2 regions of the Lysinibacillus sp. BNK-21 genome follow, and region 2 is predicted to be linked to the other one. Evidence: a T-box and tRNA genes for the amino acid it is inferred to sense, from the RefSeq annotation. Region 2 holds a T-box; the other holds one or more tRNA genes.
The links. The T-box of region 2 lies ahead of cysS (cysteine--tRNA ligase). A T-box ahead of a tRNA ligase gene usually reads a tRNA of that ligase, here a tRNA-Cys.
Positions count from the first base shown of each region.

Region 1: it encodes a tRNA-Cys, which carries the amino acid that the T-box ahead of cysS (cysteine--tRNA ligase) is inferred to sense. The anticodon was not compared.

Region 1 covers NZ_JBLQTS010000001.1:530,739-542,059, reverse strand. Annotated here, with positions in the region: gene ACMGGO_RS02740 (ABC transporter ATP-binding protein) at 1-638, opposite strand, end outside; gene ACMGGO_RS02735 (hypothetical protein) at 625-1,137, opposite strand; gene ACMGGO_RS02730 (MauE/DoxX family redox-associated membrane protein) at 1,140-1,631, opposite strand; gene ACMGGO_RS02725 (hypothetical protein) at 1,628-1,990, opposite strand; gene ACMGGO_RS02720 (hypothetical protein) at 2,114-2,347, opposite strand; gene ACMGGO_RS02715 (hypothetical protein) at 2,742-2,981, opposite strand; gene ACMGGO_RS02710 (asparagine synthase-related protein) at 3,057-4,784, opposite strand; gene ACMGGO_RS02705 (lasso peptide biosynthesis B2 protein) at 4,781-5,203, opposite strand; gene ACMGGO_RS02700 (PqqD family protein) at 5,196-5,456, opposite strand; tRNA gene ACMGGO_RS02695 (tRNA-Leu) at 6,349-6,429, opposite strand; tRNA gene ACMGGO_RS02690 (tRNA-Cys) at 6,477-6,550, opposite strand; tRNA gene ACMGGO_RS02685 (tRNA-Gly) at 6,559-6,633, opposite strand; tRNA gene ACMGGO_RS02680 (tRNA-Gln) at 6,639-6,713, opposite strand; tRNA gene ACMGGO_RS02675 (tRNA-His) at 6,718-6,793, opposite strand; tRNA gene ACMGGO_RS02670 (tRNA-His) at 6,829-6,904, opposite strand; tRNA gene ACMGGO_RS02665 (tRNA-Trp) at 6,917-6,990, opposite strand; tRNA gene ACMGGO_RS02660 (tRNA-Tyr) at 7,004-7,087, opposite strand; tRNA gene ACMGGO_RS02655 (tRNA-Thr) at 7,097-7,172, opposite strand; tRNA gene ACMGGO_RS02650 (tRNA-Phe) at 7,185-7,257, opposite strand; tRNA gene ACMGGO_RS02645 (tRNA-Asp) at 7,273-7,348, opposite strand; tRNA gene ACMGGO_RS02640 (tRNA-Met) at 7,352-7,426, opposite strand; tRNA gene ACMGGO_RS02635 (tRNA-Val) at 7,453-7,528, opposite strand; tRNA gene ACMGGO_RS02630 (tRNA-Glu) at 7,544-7,618, opposite strand; tRNA gene ACMGGO_RS02625 (tRNA-Ser) at 7,643-7,734, opposite strand; tRNA gene ACMGGO_RS02620 (tRNA-Asn) at 7,740-7,816, opposite strand; rRNA gene rrf (5S ribosomal RNA) at 7,833-7,948, opposite strand; rRNA gene ACMGGO_RS02610 (23S ribosomal RNA) at 8,061-10,988, opposite strand; rRNA gene ACMGGO_RS02605 (16S ribosomal RNA) at 11,170-11,321, opposite strand, start outside.
Region 2 covers NZ_JBLQTS010000001.1:4,686,149-4,697,469, forward strand. Annotated here, with positions in the region: gene ACMGGO_RS23420 (PIN/TRAM domain-containing protein) at 1-570, shown strand, start outside; gene ispD (2-C-methyl-D-erythritol 4-phosphate cytidylyltransferase) at 582-1,277, shown strand; gene epsC (serine O-acetyltransferase EpsC) at 1,592-2,533, shown strand; gene ispF (2-C-methyl-D-erythritol 2,4-cyclodiphosphate synthase) at 2,675-3,151, shown strand; gene gltX (glutamate--tRNA ligase) at 3,242-4,702, shown strand; T-box leader at 4,753-4,971, shown strand; gene cysS (cysteine--tRNA ligase) at 5,033-6,433, shown strand; gene ACMGGO_RS23450 (Mini-ribonuclease 3) at 6,418-6,858, shown strand; gene rlmB (23S rRNA (guanosine(2251)-2'-O)-methyltransferase RlmB) at 6,858-7,610, shown strand; gene ACMGGO_RS23460 (NYN domain-containing protein) at 7,613-8,125, shown strand; gene sigH (RNA polymerase sporulation sigma factor SigH) at 8,194-8,841, shown strand; gene rpmG (50S ribosomal protein L33) at 8,919-9,065, shown strand; gene secE (preprotein translocase subunit SecE) at 9,114-9,299, shown strand; gene nusG (transcription termination/antitermination protein NusG) at 9,658-10,191, shown strand; gene rplK (50S ribosomal protein L11) at 10,421-10,846, shown strand; gene rplA (50S ribosomal protein L1) at 10,963-11,321, shown strand, end outside.

The DNA of each region.
Region 1 (11,321 bases), 4.2 Mb from region 2:
TTAAATACAACGTTTTTTTCAACTTTATAATTTTTAAGTTTGCTAAAAAAAACAATGACAACCCCGGGAATTGTTGATAAAAGCACAGTTAAAGGTAATGTCCAATGAATAGCCATTAAAATCGCAAAAACTGAAAATAACGAAAATACACTTGTAATGATCTGCAAAAAAGAATATGTTGTACCTAACCCATTTCCTTCCAATGCTTTGGCTGCCAGATTCACTTGATTGTAAAAAAAGCTAGACTCAAAGTTTTCTAAAGAAACGCTAGTTACTTTTTTGTTTAACATCGCTTTAAATAAATAATTCACTCTTAAAGAAATTTTTCGAAATAGATAATCTTGAATTTTTCCAGATAGTTGTCCAAATAGACTAAGAAACGTTATTGCTACAAGGAGAACTAACACAAACCCCAATTCATTAGGAATTTTCTGCACCACCGTTAGTTGATCTATCAACCTTTTCTGTAGCAAAATTTCTAAAGGTAACATAATAGAAGTTATTATGCTTAAAATAGTTAAAAAAAGAAATATGCTCTTTTGTTCTCTCCAAATATTTTTCAAATAAAAATACTGTGAATAGAAAAAGTCTCTAACAGGTCGATCTTTCTCATGGAATTTTAATTCATTCAACTTCATAGTCATTCACATCCAAAAGATTTTCTAAACTTGCGATTCCTTTCTTCTCTACTACAAAATTATTAGTATTCAAAACTAGATACATTGGAAAGACATCTATTTTTAACTGATTAGAAAGAATTTCTTCTTCTATAAAATAAATATATTCATCCTCTAAATAGCTCAGGTTATCCCGATTTTCTATCGTATCCGTTGCTATAAAAATATACTTTTCTTTTTTAACAGGAATTAAAAAATTGAGTTTTTTTAATGTTGCTTTACAAGCAGAACACTGACTATCAATAAATACTAAAGTCTGCACATTAATCTCATTCATAATATCTTGAACTTTAACAGATTCAAATTGTTTATTCTTCAATGGAATCAACGGAAAAACGTTTTTTTCCATCGGTCCCCATTTTTCTACATTTAGCACTCGTCTAGTTCTTAATGAAATCAAAATGCTAAGCATTAATACACAAGAAATGATGACGAAAGCATAATAAATTTCCATGTCCATCGTTACACCACCTCTACGTTTCTTCTAATAATTATTAAAGTGATGAACCATAAAAGAACAGGTACGAGATAAAATATATTGCCAAAGTCAAGTATATTCATATTACCTTTATCAAAATAGAGTAGTGGCACTATACTGAAAAACATGCATAGACTTTGTATTAAGCCACCCAGTCCTGTCTTAGTTGGAATTAAATTGCCGAAACATTTACAGTCCTCTTCTATCTTATTAATAAGTGCATACGAATTAATAATTATAAAGAGTAAAATTAAAGATAAGGCACTAATATAAAGTATAGGGTGAGCATAAATAAACAAACTGACACCTATTACAATTTCAAATAATGGGAATAACAATGCCAAAAATGTAATTAAAATATCATTGATAGGAATATACTTTAAAAAAAACTGCTTTGTATTTGAATGTGAGATTAATTTAGAAATCCCAGAAAGTATCAATACTAAAGCAGAACCATAACAAAAAATATAAATCATAGTATCTCTCCTAAAAAAATTAAGAAAGTTAATGTGAATTTCACATAATTGTATCCTAAATTTTTTATATTTATATTGATAGGTATGTTTTCAAAACAACCACAGTTACGTGTCTTTCCTCCTTTAGAAGGTTTAAACAGTAAAAAAAGATTGAACAATTGCAACATTACAGCGGTCATACATATGTAAACATTCACAAATTGAATTAATAAGGAGATACCTACAAGCACATCTAAACTCACTAAAATGCTTACGAATATCGGAGATATTGTTATTTTTTCATTTATCGCCACGTAATAATGATAAATTTTAAAAACTTTATTGAATCCGTTTTTTAGAAAAATAATTGCTACAACCAGATAAACAATAATGATATTCAGTCAACTCCTTTTCTTTCAAGCCACTATTAAAATCCTTTAATATACAAGGATTTTAATAGTAAAATACACACAAAATTTTATATTGTTTCAAAGAGATTTACCTTATGAAGAAAAATTCATTATATCTTCCCAATAATATTTTTCACCCATATATAGTAATACTGGAATTTCTTCAATTTGCAATTGATTTAATTTCATCAAATGTTCGACTTTTATCTCGTTATCGTTTTCAAATAACACTTTTATCAAAATAACTTCTCTCTTTTTTGAAATTCTACGATAAAAAGCATTCAAAACATATAAGTTATCAAAAATGTTATTTTCATCCGAAATCAAATATGTTCTTCCCTTTTCCAGGAAATCTATTTGCTCAATCTGTATAAATCTCCGCTGAAAATCAATGCAGTTTCTTAATTTTGTCAAATTGTAAAAAAAGAAAATCAAAAATACAATCCCGAAAATTAGTGTCATACTTTATTTATCAGTTAGAAAAATATGAAAACGTTCATTTCACATTTTGTAGGAGTATTGTGCTATTACTATAGGGCAAATTTAGTTTTTGTATTTATTTTCTGCTATAGAACCATAACGATTCATCGTAGACTCTTCACCAAAACCTGTTCTTGACTATACATTCCTGTTACAACTTTTATGTAATAAAAAAGTAGAACATTAATTACAGTTAACATCGAAATAAATAAAATAGTTTTGGTATTAACCTATTTATAAGTTAGCAGTCATCTTTTTCTGCAGAACAACTAACCGTTTCAGTCTTACAAACGTAACATATATTTACAACTCCAGGACCATAACATGGTTCGGTTCTATATTTACGTCTTCTATAACTACCTTTTACAGCACCTGTTTCATCAAAAAATGGCAATTCTTTACCCCAGCCACATTGACCTTTAATGATTTCCGAACTATTTCCACTATCTAAAAGCATTGGTTTGCTATATGTCATTAACATAATTATTTCCTCCTGCAACCCTTAGAAATAGCACAATACACCTACACTAACAGCCTCCTTATTAATATTGATTCATTACACTTCTTGCATAATCCATACTTCAATGGAGAACAGTAATAAAAAAGCCTCATCTATCAACAAACCATTTCTCCACTTATATAAATTTTCTTCCCAAAACTCTTCGGAACAAAGACCTAACTTTGAGACAACTAAAGGTGACTTTACATTAGAATAAATTGAATTCCAATTTTTCCTTATACTCTTTAATGTATGAGCAATGTGTGATGTTTTATTTATACGCAGTCGAATACTGTCAGGTAACTTATTTTTCTGAGAGTCTCTTAAAATTTTTTTCGTGTAGAAAGGATCAAAGAGAATATGACTAGGGATTTTAATCATAAAAGAAATTAACTCCCTATCTAAAAAAGGATGTTTTATATCCGCACCATAAAAGCCACCTATCGCCCTATCCATATAATGATTGGCTTTTGCATTTAACATTTGATGCAATAAATTTCTAGCATGATTCCGTTTATTTTTAGTTGTTCTACTAAAAGGATGTGGTTGAATGATGTACTCACGTAATCCTTTAAAAGCAGACATATTTGTATACATACAATATTTAGTTAAATCGCCGAACATATCCTTTATTTTTCCTTCTCTAACGTAATCTCTTAATAAATACGGCGGATTCGTTAAAAGTTGGTCACCACCATAACCTGTTAGGATACTATATGTATTATTGTTCACACTTGACTCTATTAAGGGAGAAATAAATTCACATGTAGGAGCAGTAGCATACGGTTCGTCAAAACGTAATATATTATTCCGAAGATCTTCATACATCAATACTGAATCATAATTTAGAAAAGTACCTTTAGAATTATATTGTTCTAATAATTCCGTTATATATGCACTTTCATCGCATTCCTTTAATTCATCAAAAACAACGCTTACCGAATTAATTTCTCCGTATCTATGCCCCAATCGTTTTGACACATTAAAAATAGTAGTTGAGTCTAAGCCACCGCTTAATAACACCGTATTTCGCTCGCTTTTCCGTACTCTCCTCAAAACTGCTTTGTTCAAAATACTTTCGAATTCTTCAATTAACGCTTCCCGATTTATAGTTGTCTCCTTCATCATCCATTTATCAGAAAATAATTCATCATAATTCACATAGTTTATTAGGTTAATTTCCTTATTTTCATAAACAAACATATTCCCACTCGGTAAACGCAAGATCTCTTTATATGGCGTTAAATAGGAATCAACAATTCCTTTTGCATTTAGATATTCTTGAAAGTAAACACCGTTCAACTCAGGTGTATTTAGATAACTTTTCAATAGAAAGATATCGCTCGCAACTACTAATTTTGTATCGGTTTTTAAATAAAAGAGCCTTTTTACCCCCAAGGTATCTCTACAGGCCATTAATGTTAAATTCTTTTTATCAAATAGAACAAATGAAAACTCGCCATCTAAACGCTTCACAAAATCCAAACCAAATGTGTTATAAAGGGAAATTAAATTAGTGAGTAATTCTTGCTCAGTCCAATCAACATTTTCATATACACCATGATTCAAAATATTGTATATCACAATGTCTCCCACTATTAACACATCATTATTTTCAAAAAACACATATGGGGTCGTATTTTGAGCATATGCTGCTTTCAAAACAAAGTTCTGTGAGGATGTGTTGAAATAATTTACTTTTGATTTACTGTTGATCTTAAGATGTCCATTTTTATCCACTTCTCCCTCCGAATTATCCATAAATTCAAACACATACCAATTCACCTAAGTTCAACTCCCTTCATATACGAGTTTGAATCTATAATCACTTTCAACGAATCAAGATTTTCCATTTCTTCAAATAGATTGTGGCCCTGATATTGAATCCAGGCATGTGCCTCTAAGGGAAATTTTTTTATCCCTATTACCATGTTTACTGGTATACCATACTTAGATTGAAGTATCTTATAACCAATTAACGTTTTGTGTATACAATCTGCTTTCCTAGGATACCAACAGCAAACTTGGTCTAAAAGAATAAACCACTCCAAAATCTCTTCAGAATTCTCCTCAGTAAAAATCTCTTTAGAACCCTCTATAGTATATTTTTTTATATAGCGTCTAAAGACTTCATCAAAACCTTTTCTCCGTATTTGGAAATCTAAAAATATTAATTCTTTGTATAAATATAAAATATTATACAAATTTAATTAAACCTCCTTTTGACAACGAATTTAAAAATCCATCTAAATCCTTTTGAATAATTAAAATATCTTCATTTGTCCTTTTAGCTATTAATTTGGAAATATCAGAGACTATTGGTGTTTTATCAAACTCTTCCCAAATAAATGAACTAAATTTATCTAGTGCGTAAATTTGATTCGTATAAATATTAATAATTAGATATTCATCCTCTTCTTTATAGGAAAGAAGATACTTTGATTTTTTTACACGCATCCCTTTTACCACTTCCTCCTCTTTTACATTGTGAACAATCCTTTAATACTGTTCCTGTATTACTACTATACACAGTCATAAGCTCTAACAGTCTCTTTACTCTTATCATCTTCTTTCTTCCACATAACCGTATTTTTTCTACTTACTCCATTACGTTTATGATTATATAAATGTAGTGGAGTAAAATGACAACTCTTGTGCTATCGATTACATCCACATCAAGTCCATCACTCAACACATATATAAAAACTGCACCTTCTAGTTGATTGTTAACTTTCAATCAACTAGAAGATGCAACTCGTAGGGTTTTATTGGTCCATGAAAGATCTTAAAAATAGAAATCTAAAAATCAATGTATAAAAGAAAATATTCTCTCTCCACCAAAGTTCAAAAAATTATTGATGTTGAAACAGATGTCTTTGTCTTTTACCTAAAATCTATAGGATAAACCTATTCTTTTCAGGCGTCTAAAATGGCACAACCTTTATAGAAAAATATTGTAAAGATATTTATTACCCTCTAAAGCCCTGTAAAATTTGTAAAACAAATTTACCTGTTTTACATAAACATAACTGCTTAGTCTATCATAGCGAACGTTCTGACACACAATGTTTTATCACATAAAAAAACAAGAATGCTAATATAAACATTCTTGTTTTAATTATGTTTCTAATGATTCCTTTGGAGATTCAAACCCATGAGTAACTTCTATGTTAAAACTCATACTATTCTCTTCCAATGAATTTTCTATACTTTTTTTATTCTCGTTGACCTTTTCTTCAAAAAGAATCCTTCTCTTTCTAAACCTGTTGCAATTCCCCTAATATAAAAAGCTCATAAACCCTGTTATATCAAGATTTATGAGCTTTCTTAATTTTTATTAATTTGATGATACCGGTGGTCGGGGTCGAACCGACACTCCAAAGGAACACGATTTTGAGTCGTGCGCGTCTGCCAATTCCGCCACACCGGCATAATGGAGATAAAAAAAATCGGATAAACCGATTAACAGTTAAAATATGGAGGCGGCAACCGGATTTGAACCGGTGATAAGGGTGTTGCAGACCCGTGCCTTACCACTTGGCTATGCCGCCGTCATACATGGAGCGGAAGACGAGGTTCGAACTCGCGACCCCCACCTTGGCAAGGTGGTGTTCTACCACTGAACTACTTCCGCAAAAATGGCTGGGGTACTAGGATTCGAACCTAGGCATGACGGAATCAAAATCCGTTGCCTTACCGCTTGGCTATACCCCAACAATGGGGCGACTGATGGGAATCGAACCCACGAATGCCGGAACCACAATCCGGTGCGTTAACCACTTCGCCACAATCGCCATTGTATTATGATGTTTATTAATTTTATATGAGATGGGGCGACTGATGGGAATCGAACCCACGAATGCCGGAACCACAATCCGGTGCGTTAACCACTTCGCCACAATCGCCATAAAATTAATTGGCAGGGGCAGTAGGAATCGAACCCACACCAAAGGTTTTGGAGACCTCTATTCTACCGTTGAACTATGCCCCTAAAATAATAAAACTGGTGGAGGGGGACGGATTCGAACCGCCGAACCCTAAGGAGCGGATTTACAGTCCGCCGCGTTTAGCCACTTCGCTACCCCTCCGGGAATATCTGGTGCCGGCTATAGGAATCGAACCCACGACCTACTGATTACAAGTCAGTTGCTCTACCTGCTGAGCTAAACCGGCAAAAAAATAAGATGGGTCAGGACGGAATCGAACCGCCGACACTTAGAGCTTCAATCTAATGCTCTACCAACTGAGCTACTGACCCATATTTTAAAATAAATGGCGGTCCCGACCGGGATCGAACCGGCGATCTCCTGCGTGACAGGCAGGCATGTTAACCGCTACACCACGGGACCATTTGGTTGCGGGGGCTGGATTTGAACCAACGACCTTCGGGTTATGAGCCCGACGAGCTACCACTGCTCCACCCCGCGATAATACTATAATATTGTTAAAATAATGGTGGAGGATGACGGGCTCGAACCGCCGACCCTCTGCTTGTAAGGCAGATGCTCTCCCAGCTGAGCTAATCCTCCATCTGGGTATTGAATTGGTGACCCCTACGGGATTCGAACCCGTGTTACCGCCGTGAAAGGGCGGTGTCTTAACCACTTGACCAAGGGGCCATCGTTTGGAACACATCAAAGTGCTGGCGGAGAGTAAGGGATTTGAACCCTTGAGACAGTGTTAACCGCCTACACGATTTCCAATCGTGCTCCTTCGGCCACTCGGACAACTCTCCAAGAATGGCTCCGAAGGCAGGACTCGAACCTGCGACAACCTGATTAACAGTCAGGTGCTACTACCAACTGAGCTACTTCGGAATAATTTTAGTATATAGCCTAGCGACGTCCTACTCTCACAGGGGGAAGCCCCCAACTACCATCGGCGCTAAAGAGCTTAACTTCCGTGTTCGGTATGGGAACGGGTGTGACCTCTTTGCCATCATCACTAGACTATTTGAAAGACAATACTTATTATAACATATCTTATAAAAATTACAAGTATATTCTAATATTTTATTCTTTCAAAACTGGATAAACGGTGCATTGAATGTTTCAAACTTTTTTGGTTAAGTCCTCGATCGATTAGTATTCGTCAGCTCCATGTGTCACCACACTTCCACCTCGAACCTATCTACCTCATCGTCTTTGAGGGATCTTACTTACTTGCGTAATGGGAAATCTCATCTTGAGGGGGGCTTCATGCTTAGATGCTTTCAGCACTTATCCCGTCCACACATAGCTACCCAGCGATGCCTTTGGCAAGACAACTGGTACACCAGCGGTGTGTCCATCCCGGTCCTCTCGTACTAAGGACAGCTCCTCTCAAATTTCCTACGCCCACGACGGATAGGGACCGAACTGTCTCACGACGTTCTGAACCCAGCTCGCGTACCGCTTTAATGGGCGAACAGCCCAACCCTTGGGACCGACTACAGCCCCAGGATGCGATGAGCCGACATCGAGGTGCCAAACCTCCCCGTCGATGTGGACTCTTGGGGGAGATAAGCCTGTTATCCCCGGGGTAGCTTTTATCCGTTGAGCGATGGCCCTTCCATGCGGAACCACCGGATCACTAAGCCCGTCTTTCGACCCTGCTCGACTTGTAGGTCTCGCAGTCAAGCTCCCTTGTGCCTTTACACTCTACGAATGATTTCCAACCATTCTGAGGGAACCTTTGGGCGCCTCCGTTACCTTTTAGGAGGCGACCGCCCCAGTCAAACTGTCCGCCTGACACTGTCTCCTGCCCCGCTAAGGGGCATGGGTTAGAATTTCAATACAACCAGGGTAGTATCCCACCGACGCCTCCTTCGAAGCTGGCGCTCCGAGATCTCTGGCTCCTACCTATCCTGTACAAGTTGTACCAAAATTCAATATCAGGCTACAGTAAAGCTCCACGGGGTCTTTCCGTCCTGTCGCGGGTAACCTGCATCTTCACAGGTACTATAATTTCACCGAGTCTCTCGTTGAGACAGTGCCCAGATCGTTACGCCTTTCGTGCGGGTCGGAACTTACCCGACAAGGAATTTCGCTACCTTAGGACCGTTATAGTTACGGCCGCCGTTTACTGGGGCTTCAATTCGCAGCTTCGCTTGCGCTAACCACTCCTCTTAACCTTCCAGCACCGGGCAGGCGTCAGCCCCTATACGTCACCTTACGGTTTTGCAGAGACCTGTGTTTTTGCTAAACAGTCGCCTGGGCCTATTCACTGCGGCTCTCATGCGCTTGCACGCTCAAGAGCACCCCTTCTCCCGAAGTTACGGGGTCATTTTGCCGAGTTCCTTAACGAGAGTTCTCTCGCACACCTTAGGATTCTCTCCTCGACTACCTGTGTCGGTTTGCGGTACGGGCACCTCTCACCTCGATAGAGGCTTTTCTTGGCAGTGTGAAATCAGGAACTTCGTCCATACGGACTCGCCATCACAGCTCAACGTTACAGTGTGCGGATTTGCCTACACACACGCCTTACTGCTTGGACGCGCACAACCAACGGCGCGCTTACCCTATCCTACTGCGTCCCCCCATTTCTCAAACGGTGAGGAGGTGGTACAGGAATATCAACCTGTTGTCCATCGCCTACGCCTATCGGCCTCGGCTTAGGTCCCGACTAACCCTGAGCGGACGAGCCTTCCTCAGGAAACCTTAGTCATACGGTGGACGGGATTCTCACCCGTCTTTCGCTACTCATACCGGCATTCTCACTTCTAAGCGCTCCACCAGTCCTTCCGATCTGACTTCAACGCACTTAGAACGCTCTCCTACCACTGACATCGTAGATGTCAATCCACAGCTTCGGTGAATCGTTTAGCCCCGATACATTTTCGGCGCAGCGTCACTCGACCAGTGAGCTATTACGCACTCTTTAAATGATGGCTGCTTCTAAGCCAACATCCTGGTTGTCTGTGCAACGCCACATCCTTTTCCACTTAACGATTACTTTGGGACCTTAGCTGGTGGTCTGGGCTGTTTCCCTTTTGACTACGGATCTTATCACTCGCAGTCTGACTCCCGTGTATAAATATCTGGCATTCGGAGTTTGTCTGAATTCGGTAAACCGGGATGGCCCCCTAGTCCAAACAGTGCTCTACCTCCAGTATTCTCATCACGAGGCTAGCCCTAAAGCTATTTCGGAGAGAACCAGCTATCTCCAAGTTCGATTGGAATTTCTCCGCTACCCACACCTCATCCCCGCACTTTTCAACGTGCGTGGGTTCGGGCCTCCAGTAAGTGTTACCTCACCTTCACCCTGGACATGGGTAGATCACCTGGTTTCGGGTCTACGACCACGTACTATTTCGCCCTATTCAGACTCGCTTTCGCTGCGGCTCCGCCTTCTAAAGCTTAACCTCGCACGTAATCGTAACTCGCCGGTTCATTCTACAAAAGGCACGCTATCACCCATTAACGGGCTCTAACTACTTGTAGGCACACGGTTTCAGGATCTCTTTCACTCCCCTTCCGGGGTGCTTTTCACCTTTCCCTCACGGTACTGGTTCACTATCGGTCACTAGGTAGTATTTAGCCTTGGGAGATGGTCCTCCCGGATTCCGACGGAATTTCACGTGTTCCGCCGTACTCAGGATCCACTCAGGAGAGAACGAACTTTCGACTACAGGGCTTTTACCTGCTCTGGCGGACCTTTCCAAGTCGCTTCATCTAACTCGCTCTTTTGTAACTCCGTATAGAGTGTCCTACAACCCCAAGAGGCAAGCCTCTTGGTTTGGGCTCTTCCCGTTTCGCTCGCCGCTACTCAGGGAATCGATTTTTCTTTCTCTTCCTCCAGGTACTTAGATGTTTCAGTTCCCTGGGTCTGCCTTCAAGACGCTATGTATTCACGTCAAGATACTACGCGATTAAACGTAGTGGGTTCCCCCATTCGGAAATCTCCGGATCAAAGCTCACTTACAGCTCCCCGAAGCATATCGGTGTTAGTGCCGTCCTTCTTCGGCTCCTAGTGCCAAGGCATTCGCCGTGCGCCCTTAATAACTTAACCAAGTTATTAAGCCTATAAAAAACTTAAAAAATAAATGTGTTTGTTACAATTTCAATGTCGTTTTATCCAGTTTTCAAAGAACAAGTTTTGAAGTGTTTCATTCAGATAGAATGAACCTTCAAAACTGAACGCAAAACGTAATCTTACAAACCCAAGGTTTGTATTCCGAAATAATCCTTAGAAAGGAGGTGATCCAGCCGCACCTTCCGATACGGCTACCTTGTTACGACTTCACCCCAATCATCTATCCCACCTTCGGCGGCTGGCTCCAAAAGGTTACCTCACCGACTTCGGGTGTTACAAACTCTCGTGGTGTGACGGGCGGTGTGTACA
Region 2 (11,321 bases):
ATTGATGGTCGTATTGCTGATATTTCTGAAACAGGCTTCATTGAGGGTATATTAGTTGTACCTCAATTTGTGCTCACAGAGCTTCAGCATATAGCTGATTCTTCTGATACCTTAAAGCGCACAAGAGGTCGGCGTGGTTTAGATATTTTAAAAAAATTACAAGATGAACGTAAGACAAAAGTTGAAATTACAGACGAGGATTTTGAAGATGTACAAGAGGTAGATTTAAAGCTTGTCCGTCTTGCAAAAAAAATGGGCAATGATACATGCATCGTTACCAATGATTTTAACCTGAATAAAGTCTGTGAGCTCCATCATGTAAAAGTGTTAAATATCAATGATTTAGCGAATGCAGTGAAACCTGTAGTTATACCAGGTGAAGATATGCAGGTTGTGGTTATAAAGGATGGCAAAGAGCATAACCAAGGAGTTGCCTATTTAGATGATGGTACGATGATAGTGGTTGAAGGTGGTCGTAGTTACATCGGACAGGCAATTACAGTTACAGTTACTAGTGTGCTGCAAACATCAGCAGGTCGTATGATATTTGCTAAGCCGAAGGACGATTAGGATGTGGGGAAATGCAATATGAAGTGGTTCTACCTGCTGCCGGAAGTGGGAAGCGTATGGGTGCAGGGCAAAATAAATTATTTTTAAAGCTTTTAGAGAAACCTATTCTGGTACACACGCTAGAAGTGTTTCAACAAGATCCCGCTTGCACAGGTATTTGGCTCGCTGTAAAACCAGAAGAGCGTGGATTTATTCAAAAAATGCTAGAGGACTATAGGATTACCAAAGTGAAGGGTTTACCTGATGGGGGTGCTGAGCGACAGCATTCGGTTCATTCTTGCATGAAAGAGATGCAACAGGTAGATATTGTGCTTGTCCATGACGCAGCACGCCCGTTTATTACGCATGATATCATTGCAAAGCTTGTACAGAACGCGCATCATCATGGTGCAGCAATTGCAGGGGTTCGTGCGAAAGATACGATGAAAAAAGTATCAATGAATGGCATTATAGAGGAAACGGTTGATCGAGAAAGCCTTTGGATGGTGCAAACTCCACAAGCATTCCGTTTTGAATTAATTATGGAAGCGGAGGACGTAGCTGAAAAAGTAGGTTTTCTTGGGACAGATGAGGCAATGCTAATGGAGCGTCTCGGACATCAGGTACACATCGTAGAAAGTAGTTATGAAAATGTAAAAATGACAACACAAGAAGACTTAGTATTTGGTGAGGCAATTTTGCGTAAGCGTGGATCATTCAATCATTAAGAAATATTATATATAGAGGCTATTCATTCGTAGTTTGTTAAGGATGGATAGTCTTTTTTATTTGTTTTGTTTGGGAAAAATTATATGGTCAGAATGCCTTATTGCTTCGTAATCTGTTCATCCATATATGTATGATAATAATGACATAACTGCTAGTCGAATTAGAAACGAAGGCGTAGAAGAGAATAAAAAGTTGGAATGCTCAAATAAAGTGGATTTTATCCATGTGTGATCGTTTTACGTGTAAAATGAAATAGTGGATATATGATTAATAAGGTAATAGAATAGATGAAAAGATGTGAGGGGTGTTTATTGTGTCATTAAATGATTGGTTAAATCAAAAGGTTCCAGAAATTACAGGTTCATTAACTAGTATAAATAAACAGTACATCGACGTTGACAACTCAATAGGCTTTGATGGACGAGATCGGGTTATAAAAATAATAGATAATTTCCATGAGGTGCTGTTTCCTGGCATTTATATGACAAGACCTATTGATGAAACAAGGGTGAACGTAGTTTGCAGTAATAAGCTGCGTGAAACAGCATTAGATTTGCGGGATATTATCGAAAAAGTATTATTTTATAATATGGAGGATAGTGATCCTGCCAATTGCGAGAAGTATTGCCGTGAACAAGCAGACAAAATTGTTATGAATTTGATTAATCGATTTCCTGCCATTCGCCAAGTGCTACAAACAGATATTCAAGCGGCATATAATGGTGACCCAGCAGCTCTTTCCACAGAGGAAATTTTGCTAAGCTATCCATCTATTGTGGCTGTTTATATTCACCGCATCGCACATGAGTTATACGAAATGGGTGTACAAATTGTGCCTCGAATTATGTCAGAATATGCGCACCGATTAACGGGTATCGATATTCATCCAGGGGCTACAATAGGAGAATCATTCTTTATTGACCACGGAACAGGTGTAGTTATCGGTGAAACTTGTACTATCGGTAAGAATGTAAAAATTTATCAAGGTGTAACATTAGGTGCACTAAGCTTCCCATTAGATGAAAATGGTAATCCAATTAAGGGCATTAAACGTCATCCGAATATTGCCGACAATGTTGTCATTTATGCTGGTGCTACTATCTTAGGGGGCGAGACGACGATTGGGCACGATTCCGTTTTAGGAAGTAATATTTGGCTAACACACTCTGTTCCCCCTTATTCACGTGTTTATAATTCACAGCCATCTCCGAATATTAGCAACAGTCAAATGAAAAATATAGAGTATCATATTTAAAGAATGTGGGGCAGTCTAGAGAGTGTAGCTTTCTAAACTGCCCATTACTGCTATAGGAGGATAATTATTAAAGCGCTTTTCAAACAACCTAGGGCAAATTTTGATATGATAATGTTAAATATTAATTAAAGGAAGATGAATATGTTTCGAATTGGACAAGGTTTTGACGTACATGCATTTGAAGAAGGTCGTCCATTAATTATTGGTGGCATTACCATTCCGCATGAAAAAGGACTAGTAGGACATTCAGATGCGGATGTTCTCTTACACACTGTCACAGATGCGGCTCTAGGAGCAATTGGAGAAGGGGATATTGGCCGTCATTTTCCAGATACAGACCCTGCATTTAAGGACGCGGACTCAGCAAAATTATTAGAGTACATTTGGAAGATTGTTGAGGATAAGGGTTATTCTCTAGGTAATGTCGATTGTACCATTATGGCACAGCGTCCTAAAATGGCCCCCTATATTGGACAGATGCAACAACGTATCGCTGAATTATTACACGCAGAGCCTTCACAGGTAAATGTTAAAGCAACTACAACTGAACGATTAGGTTTTACAGGTCGCGAGGAAGGTATTGCGACAATGGCAACAATTCTATTGATCAAGAAATAAATGTGGATGAACCCCGCTTTTATTTCCTGTAACAGAGTGGTAAAATGAACAAAGTCAATTTTTGATCGAAAATTTAGGAGGCTTTTAATTATGACGAAAGAAGTTCGCGTTCGTTACGCGCCATCTCCAACAGGTTATTTACATATCGGTGGAGCGCGTACAGCATTATTCAATTATTTATATGCAAAACATCATAACGGTAAATTCATTGTACGTATTGAAGATACGGATATTGAACGTAATGTAGAGGGCGGAGAAGCATCTCAGCTAGATAACCTAAAATGGTTAGGTATTGAATATGATGAGTCCATTGATATTGGTGGACCTTATGCGCCTTATCGTCAAATGGAACGTCTTGATATTTATAAAGAGCACGCTGAAAAACTATTAGAACAAGGTGTAGCCTACAAGTGTTTCTGTTCTTCTGAAAAGCTTGAAGCATCTCGTGAAGAACAAAAAGCAAGAGGTGTAGCTGCTCCTACTTATGATGGTACATGTCGCCACTTATCAGCAGATGAAATCGCTGCTAAAGAAGCGGCAGGTGAGCCATACACAATCCGTATGCGTGTACCTGAAAATGTAACATACGAATTTGAAGATTTAGTTCGTGGACAAGTTACCTTTGAGTCTAAAGATATTGGTGATTGGGTACTTGTAAAAGCAAATGGTATTCCAACATATAACTATGCAGTTGTTTTAGATGATCACTTTATGGAAATCTCTCACGTTTTCCGCGGTGAGGAGCATTTATCGAATACACCAAAGCAAATGATGATTTTTGATGCATTTGGTTGGGAATATCCACGCTTTGGACATATGACATTAATTATTAACGAAAACCGTAAAAAACTATCTAAGCGTGATGAATCGATTATTCAATTTGTTACGCAATATAAAGATTTAGGTTATCTTCCTGAAGCGATGTTTAACTTCTTTGCGCTACTTGGTTGGTCTCCAGAGGGAGAAGAAGAGATTTTCTCAAAAGAAGAATTTATCAAAATTTTTGATGAAAAACGTCTTTCAAAATCACCATCTATGTTCGATAAACAAAAGCTAACATGGATGAATAATCAATATATTAAAAAGTTGTCTTTGGAAGAAGTTGTAGCTTTATCTTTACCACATCTACAAAAAGCAGGCTTATTACCTGAAGAGCTTACTGCAGAGCAACATGCTTGGGCGACGGATTTAATCGCACTTTATCATGACCAAATGAGCTTTGGTGCAGAAATTGTCGAATTATCTAGCCTATTCTTTAACGACCATATTGAATATGATGAAGAAGCAAAAGAGGTTTTAGCAGGAGAGCAAGTACCTGAAGTAATGGCGGCATTTAAAGCACAATTGGAAGAGCTAGAAGAGTTTACACCAGATGCGGTAAAAGCTGCGATTAAAGCTGTACAAAAGACAACTGGTCATAAAGGTAAAAATCTGTTCATGCCAATCCGTGTTGTGACAACAGGTGAAACACATGGACCAGAGTTGCCGAACGCCATTTGTTTAATTGGTAAAGAGAAAGCAATTGACCGTGTAGAAAAATTTGCACAATAAAGATAAATTTATTGACAATTCATTCTTTCGTTGTAAAATGTATTTACATTGAAAAAGCGTTGATAAGGAGAAGTAAGTGGCGCATGCTCTTAAGAGAGGACCATCATCGGCTGAAAGTGGTCTGAGCCTAGGCAAAACTGAAATGCACCTTTGAGCATAAAGCTGAACGAGAGTAGGCTTTATCGAGTCATCCCCGTTAATGGATGTCCAAAGTGGAAGACCTTTTGTCTTCAATCAGAGTGGAACCACGCAAATCGAGCGTCTCTGTCATTCCTTTTAGGAGTGATAGAGGCGCTTTTTTTATTCAACAGAAAAGGAGAGTGAAATACAATGGGTATTCAAATTTTTAACTCATTAACACGACAAAAGGAAACCTTTGTACCGCTAGAAGAGGGCAAGGTAAAAATGTATGTCTGCGGTCCTACGGTTTATAACTATATCCATATTGGGAATTCACGTCCTGTAATTGTTTATGATACAGTACGTCGTTATTTTCAGTATAAAGGCTATGATGTAAAGTTTGTTTCCAATTTTACGGATGTAGACGATAAAATTATTAAAGCAGCAAATGAGCTTGGTGAAGAAGTACACGAATTAACAGAGCGTTTTATTGCAGCCTATTTTGAAGATGTTACAGCACTGGGATGCAAAAAGGCAGATGTTCATCCACGTGTGACAGAGCATATGGACGATATCATTCAATTTATTCAAGTGCTAATTGAAAAGGGCTACGCTTATGAGTCTGCAGGAGATGTGTATTACCGTACTCGTAAATTTGATGGCTACGGTAAATTATCACACCAATCAGTTGACGATTTAAAAATCGGTGCTCGTATTGAAGCGGGCGAGAAAAAAGATGATGCGCTAGATTTTGCTTTATGGAAAGCTGCTAAGCCAGGTGAGATATTCTGGGAAAGCCCATGGGGAGATGGCCGTCCAGGGTGGCATATTGAGTGTTCTGTAATGGCTCGTGAACATTTAGGAGATACTATTGATATTCATGCTGGTGGGCAGGATTTAACTTTCCCTCACCACGAAAATGAAATTGCTCAATCAGAGGCACACAATGATAAAACATTTGCGCGTTATTGGATGCATAACGGGTATATTAATATTGATAATGAAAAGATGTCCAAATCTCTTGGGAATTTTATTCTTGTGAATGATATCCGTAAACAAATTGACCCGCAGATATTGCGTTTCTTCATGCTATCTGTCCATTATCGTCATCCAATTAACTTTGCGAAGGACCTAGTAGAAGCTGCTGCGTCAGGTTTAGAGCGCATTCGTACAGCATACAACAATGTGAAGCATCGCCTTACGACTACTGTAAGCTTAGGTGATCATTCAGAAGAATGGCTGAACAAAATTGCGGAACAGAAAGCGCATTTTGAAGAGGCAATGGATGATGATTTTAATACAGCCAACGCTATTTCTGTATTATTTGAAGTAGCTCGTATTGCTAATATTTACTTAAATGAAGCCAATACTTGCAAGAAGGTATTAGAAACCTTTATTGAAACCTTTGAAGTACTAGGTGACGTCTTAGGTATTGAATTTGCAAAAGAAGAAGAACTATTAGACGAAGAAATTGAAGCATTACTACAAGAGCGCGTCGAGGCACGTAAAAATCGTGATTTTGCTCGCTCTGATGAGATCCGTGACCATTTGCAAGCCCAAGGTATCATTTTAGAAGATACACGACAAGGAACTAGATGGAAACGAGGGTAATTAAGTTGGATAAACTTCGCAATGAAGATGTTAAACAATTAAAAGCGCTGGCGTTAGCCTATATGGGTGATGCCGTATTGGAACAAAAGGTCCGAGAATATTTGCTACGCTCTGGTCGTGTTAAACCAAACACACTACATCGAGAGGCAACTCGCTACGTCTCAGCAAAAGCGCAATCGATGATCGTTCATCGCATGATGGATGAAAATTATTTAACAGAGGAGGAATTGGCTGTGTTCCGCCGTGGACGCAATGCCAAATCCGGCTCTGTACCAAAAAATACGGATGTCCAAACCTATCGTAATAGCTCAGGCTTTGAGGCGGTGCTTGGTAGTTTATATTTATTGAATGAACTAGAACGCGTCTACGAAATCATTGCATATGCTATTCAAATAATCGAGGAATCAAAAGGAGTGTCTAAATAATGGCAGAACAGAATGGTGAAATTATTGCCGGTAAAAACCCAGTGTTAGAAGCACTTCGTTCAGGCCGCGAGATGAATAAAGTATGGATTGCAGAAGGAGTAAAAAAATCTGGCGTCAATGAACTGCTAGATTTAGCCCGTGAACGTGGTGTCATAGTTCAATTTGTCCCAAAAAAGAAAGTTGATCAATTATCAAGTGCTAATCATCAAGGTATCGTTGCTTCTGTTGCCGCTTATAAGTATGCTGAAATAGAAGATTTATTTGCAGCCGCAGCTAATAAACAGGAAGATCCTTTTTTCTTAATCTTAGATGAGTTAGAGGATCCTCATAATCTAGGGTCTATTATGAGAACGGCTGATGCTATAGGAGCACATGGTATTATTATTCCTAAGCGCCGATCAGTGAGTCTAACAGCAGTAGTGGCAAAGGCATCTACAGGAGCGATTGAACACGTTCCAGTTGTACGTGTAAACAATCTTGCTCAAACTATAGATGAATTAAAAGAACGCGGTGTATGGATTGCAGGGACAGATGCAAAGGGATCTGCAGATTATCGAAAAATGGATGCAACATTACCATTAGCCATCATTATCGGTAGTGAGGGCAAAGGGATGGGGCGTTTATTAAAAGAAAAATGCGATTTTTTATATCACTTACCGATGGTTGGGCATGTCACATCACTGAACGCATCAGTAGCAGCGGCTTTATTAATGTACGAAGTGTATCGTAAACGTCAAGAAGCGATTGAATAACAATGAAAAACATTTTGCTTGTTGATGGCTATAATATGATTGGATCTTGGAAAGAGCTGCGGCCATTGCGTGATACGAATTTTGAGGATGCGCGAAGAAGGTTGATAGAACTCATGGCTGAATATAAAGCAGCAATGGGTTGGCGCGTAATTATTGTTTTTGACGCCCATCTTGTACCAGGAGTAGAGCAATCTTATATAGAAAATGATGTAGAAGTCATTTATACACGAAAAAATGAAACAGCAGATGAACGTATTGAAAAAATGACACATGAATTAAAGGCTAGAAATGTACAAATTCATGTAGCAACTTCAGATATGGCAGAGCAAAGTGTTATATTTGGGAATGGTGCCTTAAGGAAATCGGCTAGAGAGCTAGAAATTGATACAAGTATTATTCAACATAAAATTACTCATGATGTGAAGCGGAAGCAAGAAAGTAAGCCGCCTTCTCGTATAGAATTAAAGCCAGATGTTGCGCTCGCCTTTGAAAAATGGCGACGAGGCTTGAAATGATTGATTGACGCATATTTTCCAATTCCGTTATACTGTTTCTAATTATCTGTTGTGGCTGAGGTGATACCATGTTTAAAAATAGCATTGTACAAGTGACACAAGATTTTGAACGATTCAATGATGAAGAGCTTATTGAAATGGTGCATCAAGGTAATACAGATGCGTTGGATTATTTAATTACAAAATACCGTTTGTTAGTAAGAGCGAAGGCAAGATCCTATTTTTTAATCGGAGCAGATAAGGAAGACATTGTACAAGAGGGCATGATAGGCTTATATAAAGCGATTCGTGATTTTAAAGGAGATAAGCTTGCATCATTCAGAGCTTTTGCAGAGTTATGTATTACAAGACAGATTATCACAGCTATTAAAACAGCAACTAGGCAAAAGCATATACCTCTAAATTCCTATATCTCTTTGGACAAGCCTATATTCGACGAAGAGTCAGACCGAACGCTTATGGATGTACTAACGGGTGCTATTATGGATGATCCAGAAGAATTGATGATTCATAGAGAAGAGTTTGGATATTTAGAAGAAAAGATGAGTGAGATTTTAAGTGAATTAGAGCTACAAGTTTTAGCCTTATATCTAGACGGCCAGTCTTATCATGAAATTTCCGCCAAATTAAATCGTCATGTGAAATCTATCGATAATGCATTGCAGCGGGTAAAACGTAAATTAGAACGTCATTTAGTCCTTGAGGAAATGTCTTAGCCCATTTAGGCCTTTATTGACATTGACAAATATAGGTGTTAGTCTTAAAAAGACAAAGTGCCGAAAAAGGTGATTATATGGCAAAAAAAGTCGTGCTAAATTGTGAGAAATGTGGTTCGAGAAATTACACGTTCCCAGCTAAAGAAGGTTCAACTGTACGTCTCGAATTAAAGAAATTTTGCTCGCATTGCAATGAACATACAATGCATAAACAAACGCTATAAAATGATATGTAAATAGACAGATTTGATTGATTCGGAGGTTAAGCTAGAATGGGCAAGATCAAAAGCTTTTTCAGCGATGTAATGTCAGAAATGCGCAAAACAAGCTGGCCGAAAAGTAAAGAACTGACGAAATATACAGTCGTTGTAATTTCAACTGTTGTCATTATGGCTTTATTTTTTGTGTTAGTTGACTTAGGTATTTCATCATTATTCCGCTGGTACTTAGATTTATAATTTAGTAAATAGCATATTTTTGAAATAGCCCGTCCATTGCAATAACGGGTTTTTTCGTTTGTTTTATCTTCATTCATTCAGCAGAAAACCCCATCTAATGGGATCGGTGGGATGGGTGAAGTGAAGCGCAAAGCAGTAAAATCTCCTCATTATGATAAATACTACTAGGAGAGTATGATAGTAGCGATAGATGACTATGCTAGTTTCGGTATATATCATCGAGCTTTCGCAAGTAATTAGCGAAAGCTATATTTTTCTAATGAGATGTTTGTGAAAAGAGTAAAAATGCATTGAGCGTATCGCGATTCATTTTCACTTTTATTTGTAAGGGAGGGACGGACGAGGAGTCCTAGTAGTTATGGAGAAAAATTGGTATGTTGTTCATACGTATTCAGGGTATGAAAACCGTGTAAAAGCAAACCTAGAGAAACGTGTAGAAACAATGGGAATGCAAGATAAAATCTTCCGTGTGATTGTTCCTGAGCATGAAGAAACAGAAATGAAAGATGGAAAAAAACGTACAATGATGCGTAAAGTTTTCCCTGGTTATGTGTTAGTAGAGTTAATCATGACAGATGATTCTTGGTATGTAGTTCGAAATACGCCTGGTGTTACGGGCTTTATCGGTTCATCTGGTGGAGGAGCAAAACCAACACCGTTATTACCTGAAGAAGCAGATCGTTTACTACAACAAATGGGTATGACTGATAAAGTTGTAGAAGTGGACATTTCTGTTGGTGAAGCAGTAGAAGTATTAGAAGGGCCGTTTGCTCATTTCCAAGGACGTGTTGAAGAAATTGACACAGAAAAAGGTAAAATTAAAGTGACGGTTGATATGTTTGGTCGCGAAACGATTATGGAGCTAGATTTCGAACAAGTTCAAAAATTATAGTTCTAACATTAGAACATTACATGCTAATTGGTAGATGTTTCGCAGATTTTGTTAATTACTACTTGCTTAAAAAAATTAAAAGTGGTATCATTTCATAGGTCAGACTGTCATACTTTTGTTTGACGTCTGTAATGATAATTTTAATGTTATCGGCACTTAGCTGACAGACAGATATTGAGTGGGAGGGGCAACCCAATTACCACATCACGGACTTAAGGAGGTGTGTCTCGTGGCTAAAAAAGTTATTAAAGTTGTTAAACTTCAAATCCCTGCTGGTAAAGCTAACCCAGCTCCACCGGTTGGTCCTGCATTAGGTCAAGCGGGTGTGAACATCATGGGATTCTGTAAAGAATTTAATGCGCGTACTGCTGATCAAGCTGGTCTTATTATCCCAGTTGAAATTTCAGTATTCGAGGATCGTTCTTTCACTTTCATTACAAAAACTCCACCTGCAGCAGTTCTACTTAAAGTAGCAGCTGGTATCCAATCTGGATCTGGTGAACCAAACCGTAAAAAAGTGGCAACGGTTAAACGTGATAAAGTTCGCGAAATCGCTGAAACTAAAATGCCAGACCTTAACGCTGCTTCAGTAGAAGCTGCTATGTTAATGGTTGAAGGTACTGCACGAAGCATGGGTATTGTTATCGAAGACTAATCCCATTTACTTGATGTTTTGTTTTTTGGAAGGTTGCGAAGTTTCTTTGTGAACACGCAACCTTTATTCGTGGGAGGTAAAATCCGCTATAACCACAATCAAGGAGGAAATATATAATGGCTAAAAAAGGTAAAAAACTGCAAGATGCAGCAAAATTAATTGATCGTAACGCACTTTACACTGCACAAGAAGCAATCGAACTTGCTCAAAAAACTAGCACAGTAAACTTCGACGCTACTGTAGAAGTTGCTTTCCGCTTAGGTATTGATACTCGTAAGAACGACCAACAAATCCGTGGTGCAGTAGTACTACCAAACGGTACTGGTAAAACTCAACGCGTATTAGTATTTGCAAAAGGTGAAAAACTTAAAGAAGCTGAAGCAGCTGGTGCTGACTATGTAGGCGATGCAGAATACATCCAAAAAATCCAACAAGGTTGGTTTGACTTCGATGTAATCGTAGCAACTCCTGACAT